2 regions of the Pseudomonas sp. GW101-3H06 genome follow, and region 1 is predicted to be linked to the other one. Evidence: riboswitches for the same ligand, from Rfam matches in the RefSeq annotation. Region 1 holds a riboswitch; the other holds the start of a gene.
What was found. A riboswitch is a leader RNA that binds a small molecule or an ion and turns the genes downstream of it on or off. The one in region 1 is predicted to bind cobalamin.

Region 1 (3,204 bases):
CGGCAAAGCTTCAGATGAAGATTGCTCATGATTGAAGGCGCGATTATCGGGGATTTTAGGCAGCGCCGGCCAATGCCAGCGTGGCCTGGGCATATTTTTGTCGCGGAATCAGCAGTTTTGCCGGTGCATTGGCCAGTTGTTCGGCCATGGCCAGGGCGGCACTTTCCGCCACGCCATAGCAACCGGTGCGCTCGAAGGCGATCTGCGAATGGTGGCTGAGTTGCAGTTGATAAGCCGCCAGCTGTTCGCTGCTGAAATACATCACCTGCAAGCCAAGTTGCTCGGCCAGTTCGATCAGTGCTGGCTCGTCGCGCTTCAAGTCGATGCTGGCCAGGGCCTTGATCTGATGAAGTTCGATCTGGTTGGCCTGCAGCGCCTGATCGAGCAGCGCACGCAGCGTACTGACGGGGCAGCCGCGCTGGCAGCCCAGGCCGACCACCAGGGTCGGCGCAGCGCCGGTATCAATCATGCGTGGTATTGGCCATCGCTTTTGCGGCGGAACAGCCAGGCGCTGATCAGGCCCAGGGCCAGCCAGAACGCGACGTTGGTCAGTTGCGAAGCGATTTTGAACTGAGTCTCCAGTGCTTGCGGGGCGAGCATCGAGTGCACATCCGGTTGCGGTGCGCCAATCACATGGGGCACGGCAAGGATCGCCACGCCGAGGGCTTTCATCAGCCAGTGGCGGCTGAACGCGATCAGGGCGATGCCGACAGCTGTGGAGGCGGCGGTGAGGATCCACCATAGCTGCCGTTGTGCCAGATCGGCGGCCGCCGTGCCCGGCAATTCAGGCGGCAGGCCGAGGGTCGGCGCCAGCACGAAGGTGGCGTAACCTGCCAGCCCCCAGAGCAGGCCCTGGGACGTTTTGGTCGGCGCGCGCAGGGTGTAGAGACCGGCGAGCATCAGGGCGAAACCGACCGCCACCACCAGATTGCCACCTGTGGTCGACAGCACGCGCTGCCAGCCGTCCTCCGGCTCCCAGGCTTCGCCGTCGTGAGTGTGGGCGGTGACGCCAGCAGCGTGTTCATGCACTTCAACGGCCGCGGGTTCGGATTTTTCGTAAGTCTCGGCCTGCAAAATCAGCGGGGAAACCCAAAGGCTTTGCAGCAGCGTCAGCAACAGGGCGGCCAGCAACCCGGTGAAACCTGCGGTTTGCGCAATACGCTTGATCATGTCTGCAGGTCTCAATGGCACGGGAATGCGGCGCTGTGACGGGTATCGTGAGCGGCGTTGTGGACCGCTTCGATGTGCGAGAAACCGGCGAAATACACAAGGCTGGCGCCGAGGATCGACGCGAGTACGGCGGCGGTCAGGCGTTGGCTCAGGGTTGTGGTGCTACTGGCGGTGGTGCTGTGGTCGGTGCTGCTGATGATCGACATGGCATTTCCCTCTGTTCTGTCAGCGGGGAATCAAAAGCGCATGCAAGATCCCGCGCACGAGCGAGCGCAGGGATTCGAACAGCGCCCGCCCACCGCGGGTTTGTCATTCAGTGATGTTTGGGTCACTTTGTGTTGCGGGCCGGTCTCCGGGCTCACGAGGGGCGCAGGCTTTCGCCTTGACCTGCAAGCATCACCTTCCCATGCCTCATCGGCACAGTGGATCTGACGCTTCGCTCGTTTACCGTTGCGGGGGCAGCACCGGACTGACATGGCTTTAGAGTAAAGCACATGATTCACCGGTTTCCCGTTTCACCCTGTGAAGGGCACCCGTAACAAGACGTGTAGGAGAGCATGGGCAAGGGTGGGGCGTCAATTGGCAGAGGTTCTCATCTTGAAACCGAGGTGAATTCTTCGCGAGCAGGCTCGCTCCAACAGGTGACCGCATTCCAATGTGGGAGCAAGTCTGCTGACGAAGGCGCCGGTGCGGGTGTTACAAGACATTGACCCGCCCTCCTACCATGCGTAGCCTTGCGCTTTCGAGGTTCTTCGGCGTTTGCCGAAGCTAAGAAGGGAACGCGGTCGATGCCGCGGCTGCCCCCGCAACTGTGAACGGTGATGTTCGCTGCCACGCCACTGCACGCTCATGTCCTGAGCCCGCGGGAAGGCGCAGCGAACGCCAGTCCAATGATTGGCACACCGTCAGCCAGGAGACCTGCCTCGATACAGATTCTCACTACAACCGGGCGGGGTGATCCGGTGGCGAACGCTTCCGGCACGCCTGCGCGTTGCCGGTTCTCGTCCCGTATGCCCGCCACCTTGCCAAAGGGCATCCGATGAAAACACTGGCCAAACTCCCCGTCACCATCGTTACCGGCTTCCTCGGCTCGGGCAAAACCACTTTGCTGCGGCACATGCTCGACAATGCCCAGGGCCGCCGCATCGCGGTGATCGTCAACGAGTTCGGCGAGCTGGGCATCGACGGCGAAATCCTCAAGCAATGTTCGATCGGTTGCACCGAAGAAGAAGCGGTTGGCCGGGTCTATGAACTGGCCAACGGTTGCCTGTGCTGCACCGTCCAGGAAGAGTTCTTCCCGGTGATGCGCGAACTGGTTGCCCGTCGCGGCGATCTCGATCACATCCTCATCGAAACGTCGGGTCTGGCCCTGCCTAAACCGCTGGTCCAGGCTTTCCAGTGGCCGGAAATCCGCAGCGCCTGCACCGTTGACGCAGTGATTACCGTGGTCGACAGCCCGGCGGTGGCCGCCGGGACTTTTGCCGCGTTCCCCGATCAGGTCGACGCCCAGCGCAAACTCGACCCGAACCTGGACCACGAATCGCCATTGCACGAACTGTTCGCCGACCAGTTGTCCAGCGCCGACCTGGTGATCCTCAACAAGGCCGACCTGATCAACCCCGAAGACCTGGCCCGCGTGCGCCTGGAAGTTGCCGAGGAACTGCCGCCGGCGGTGAAAGTCATCGAAGCCAGCAACGGTCGTCTGCCGCTGGACGTGCTGATCGGTCTCGGTGCAGGTTCCGAAGAGCACATTGACAGCCGTCACAGCCATCACGACCACCATCATGAAGGCGAAGAAGACGATCATGATCACGATGCTTTCGATTCCATTTCCATCGAATTGCCACAGGCTGACGAAAGCCTGCTGATGGATGCGCTGACCCAACTGGTGGTCCGGCACGGCATCCTGCGGGTCAAGGGCTTCGCTGCGATCCCGAACAAACCGATGCGCCTGCTCATCCAGGGCGTGGGCACCCGTTTCGACAAGCACTTCGACCGTCAGTGGGGCGCTGAAGAAACGCGTATCACCCGGCT
Region 2 (3,204 bases), 1.2 Mb from region 1:
GGAGGTTTCACCGCAGGCGGCGAGCCCTCCGGCGAGGGCGATGACAAAAGCGAGTTGAGACGTGCGCATTACTGATCTTCCCTATGAATGCCTTGATCTAATCATAGAGAAGTCTAAACGCTGGATGGTTCAACCCTCAGCCGCGAGCCTCTTTCAGCAGTACGGCGATGCCGGGGTGATAGTGGCCTGCCTCGTTGCGCAACTTGCGATAGGCGTAGGGGAAATACCAGGCCACGGCGCAGGTGTGCTCTTTTTGCAGGTCATCGACCATGTCTTGCAGTTCTTCCGGAGTGGCGCCGTGCTGGGCTTTTTGCGGGGCGACGAACAGGCAGCCGAGTTTCAGGTCGCTGGCGTAGCTGATTTGCTTGGCGTTGCTGGTGATGTCGTGCAGGGCCTGGGTCAGGTTCAGGCTGTTGACCCGTGGCCAGCGTTGCGTGGCCTGCAGCCAGGCGCGGGCTTCGGGGGTGGCGATAAACAGGTCGGCGCGGCCATTGCGTTCGCCTTCTTCGATCTGTTTGCGGGTGGGCGCTTGTTGCAGCGTGACCGTCTCCGCCATCCATGCCGCAGCTGAGAGCAGGCCGAGGTTGGCTTTTTCGTCGAGCCAGTACGGTGTTTCATGATCTCCACGCACAGCGTTGTAGCGGTCAATACATTCGAACCAGCGCTCCAGTACCGGTCGCAGGAATTCCAGCTTCGGATTGCTGATGATCATGCCTTGCATGGGGCTCACCCTTTTTATTGTGTTGTGGGGTTGTGGCTCTTTGATATCACTGCTGAGAGTGTGGCACAAGATTGGCGTCAAATTGTGGATGGGTGGCTGTTATTCACTGATACGGCCCGTCTTCAATTGACGCTCCACCCCCAACCCTCTAACCTTCGCGGCTTGTTTCAGGTGCTCTGTGGCTTGGGTCGACAGAGTGAAACAGGGAAGCCGGTGAGTGGTCACTTCAAAGCACGAAGGTCTGCAATTCCGGCGCTGCCCCCGCAACGGTAAATGAGTGAAAGCTGCGTCTTGAGCCACTGTGTCAAAAGACATGGGAAGGCGCGCAGTCAGGCCAACGCCGCTCATGAGCCCGGAGACCGGCCTGATCCATCCAAGCGGCATCACGGTGGGCGATGCCAGGCTTCTTGCCGTCTATTTTTGTGCCTGCCCGCCGTTATCCAGCCTCAACGGAGAGCTCCCCATGACTGATACCCCTGATCGTGACGAACGTCATCTGGCGCGCATGCTGCGCAAGAAAGCCGTGATCGATGAACGCATCGCCAATTCCCCGAATGAATGCGGTCTGTTGCTGGTGCTGACCGGCAACGGCAAAGGCAAGAGCAGTTCGGCGTTCGGCATGCTCGCCCGGTCGCTGGGCCACGGCATGCAGTGCGGCGTTGTGCAGTTCATCAAGGGGCGCAACAGCACGGGCGAGGAGTTGTTCTTCCGGCGCTTCCCCGAGCAGGTGCGCTTTCATGTGATGGGCGAGGGCTTTACCTGGGAAACCCAGGACCGTCAGCGTGATATCGCCGCTGCTGAAGCGGCCTGGGCGGTGTCGCAGCAATTGCTGCGCGATCCATCCATAGGCCTGGTGGTGCTGGATGAACTGAACATCGCGCTCAAACACGGCTACCTCGATCTCGATCAGGTGCTCAGCGATTTGCAGGCACGGCCGCCGATGCAGCATGTGGTGGTCACCGGTCGTGGCGCCAAACCGGAGATGATCGAACTGGCCGACACCGTCACCGAGATGGGCATGATCAAGCACGCGTTCCAGGCTGGGATCAAAGCGCAAAAAGGCGTCGAGCTGTGAATCAACCCCGTCGTTGCCCCGCGGTCCTGATTGCCGCGCCGGCCTCCGGTCAAGGCAAGACCACGGTCACCGCCGCGCTGGCTCGATTGCATCGCAATCAGGGGCGCAAGGTCCGCGTGTTCAAATGTGGCCCCGACTTTCTCGACCCGATGATTCTCGAGCGCGCCAGCGGTGCGCCGGTGTATCAACTGGACATGTGGATGGTCGGCGAGCAGGAAAGTCGCCGCTTATTGTGGGAAGCCGCAGGCGACGCCGACCTGATCCTGATCGAAGGCGTGATGGGGCTGTTCGACGGCACACCGTCCAGCGCTGATCTGGCACGGCACTTCGGTGTACCGGTGCTGGGCGTGATCGACGGCACCGCCATGGCCCAGACCTTTGGCGCACTGGCACTGGGGTTGGCGCGCTATCAGCCGGACTTGCCGTTCGCCGGGGTCCTGGCCAATCGTGTCGGCACCTTGCGTCATGCACAACTGCTCGAAGGTAGCTTGACCGAAGGCCTGCGCTGGTACGGCGCGCTGTCCCGGGAAACCGGGATCGAATTGCCGAGCCGACACCTCGGCCTCGTCCAGGCCAGCGAGTTGAACGACCTCGATGTGCGTCTCGATGCGGCAGCCGATGCCTTGGCCAGCAGTTGCGAGGTTGCGCTGCCGCCGGCGGTTGAATTCGCCGCGCCGGATGTGATCGCCGCCGAGCCATTGCTGGCCGGCGTGCGCATTGCCGTGGCCCGGGACGAAGCGTTCGCCTTCACCTACGGCGCCAGCCTTGATTTGCTGCGGGCGATGGGCGCCGAGCTGCGGTTCTTCTCGCCGATCCGCGATACGGATTTGCCGCAGGCAGACAGCCTGTATCTACCGGGTGGCTACCCTGAATTGCACCATGTGGCCCTGGCACAAAACACGTCGATGCTCAGCGCAATCCGTGCGCACCACGCAGCGGGCAAACCGTTACTGGCCGAATGTGGCGGCATGCTTTATCTGCTCGATTCGCTGACCGATGTCGAAGGCACTCGCGCTGAACTGGTGGGATTGCTGGCCGGTGATGCGGTGATGCAAAAGCGTCTCGCCGCGTTGGCGTTGCAGGCGGTTGAACTGCCGGAAGGTTCGCTGCGCGGCCACACCTATCATCATTCGCTGACTACCACCGAACTGACACCGATAGCCCGGGGCATGAGTCCTAATGGCGGGCGTGGGGCGGAGGCAGTTTATCGTCAGGGGCGGATGACGGCTTCGTATGTGCATTTTTATTTTCCGTCCAATCCGACGGCGATTGCTTCGCTGTTTGCACCTGACCGAGCGGGTGCCTTCGCGAGCAGGCTCGCTCCCACCCAAGATCACCTGAATCCTGTGGGAGCGAGCCTGCTCGCGAAGAGGCCATGACTGACAACGCATTCAGTCCGGCCGAGCGC

Region 2: another riboswitch for cobalamin. It lies ahead of cobO (cob(I)yrinic acid a,c-diamide adenosyltransferase); the one in region 1 lies ahead of AC07ZE_RS16195 (CbtB domain-containing protein).

Annotation. Positions count from the first base shown of each region.
Region 1 is NZ_JBWKZO010000001.1:3,558,275-3,561,478, reverse strand. It holds gene AC07ZE_RS16205 (cobalamin biosynthesis protein) at 56-469, opposite strand; gene AC07ZE_RS16200 (CbtA family protein) at 466-1,170, opposite strand; gene AC07ZE_RS16195 (CbtB domain-containing protein) at 1,182-1,376, opposite strand; cobalamin riboswitch at 1,497-1,722, opposite strand; cobalamin riboswitch at 1,899-2,110, shown strand; gene cobW (cobalamin biosynthesis protein CobW) at 2,210-3,204, shown strand, end outside.
Region 2 is NZ_JBWKZO010000001.1:4,732,825-4,736,028, reverse strand. It holds gene AC07ZE_RS21605 (PQQ-dependent sugar dehydrogenase) at 1-69, opposite strand, end outside; gene AC07ZE_RS21600 (hypothetical protein) at 137-721, opposite strand; cobalamin riboswitch at 874-1,103, shown strand; gene cobO (cob(I)yrinic acid a,c-diamide adenosyltransferase) at 1,185-1,796, shown strand; gene AC07ZE_RS21590 (cobyrinic acid a,c-diamide synthase CobB) at 1,793-3,175, shown strand; gene bluB (5,6-dimethylbenzimidazole synthase) at 3,172-3,204, shown strand, end outside.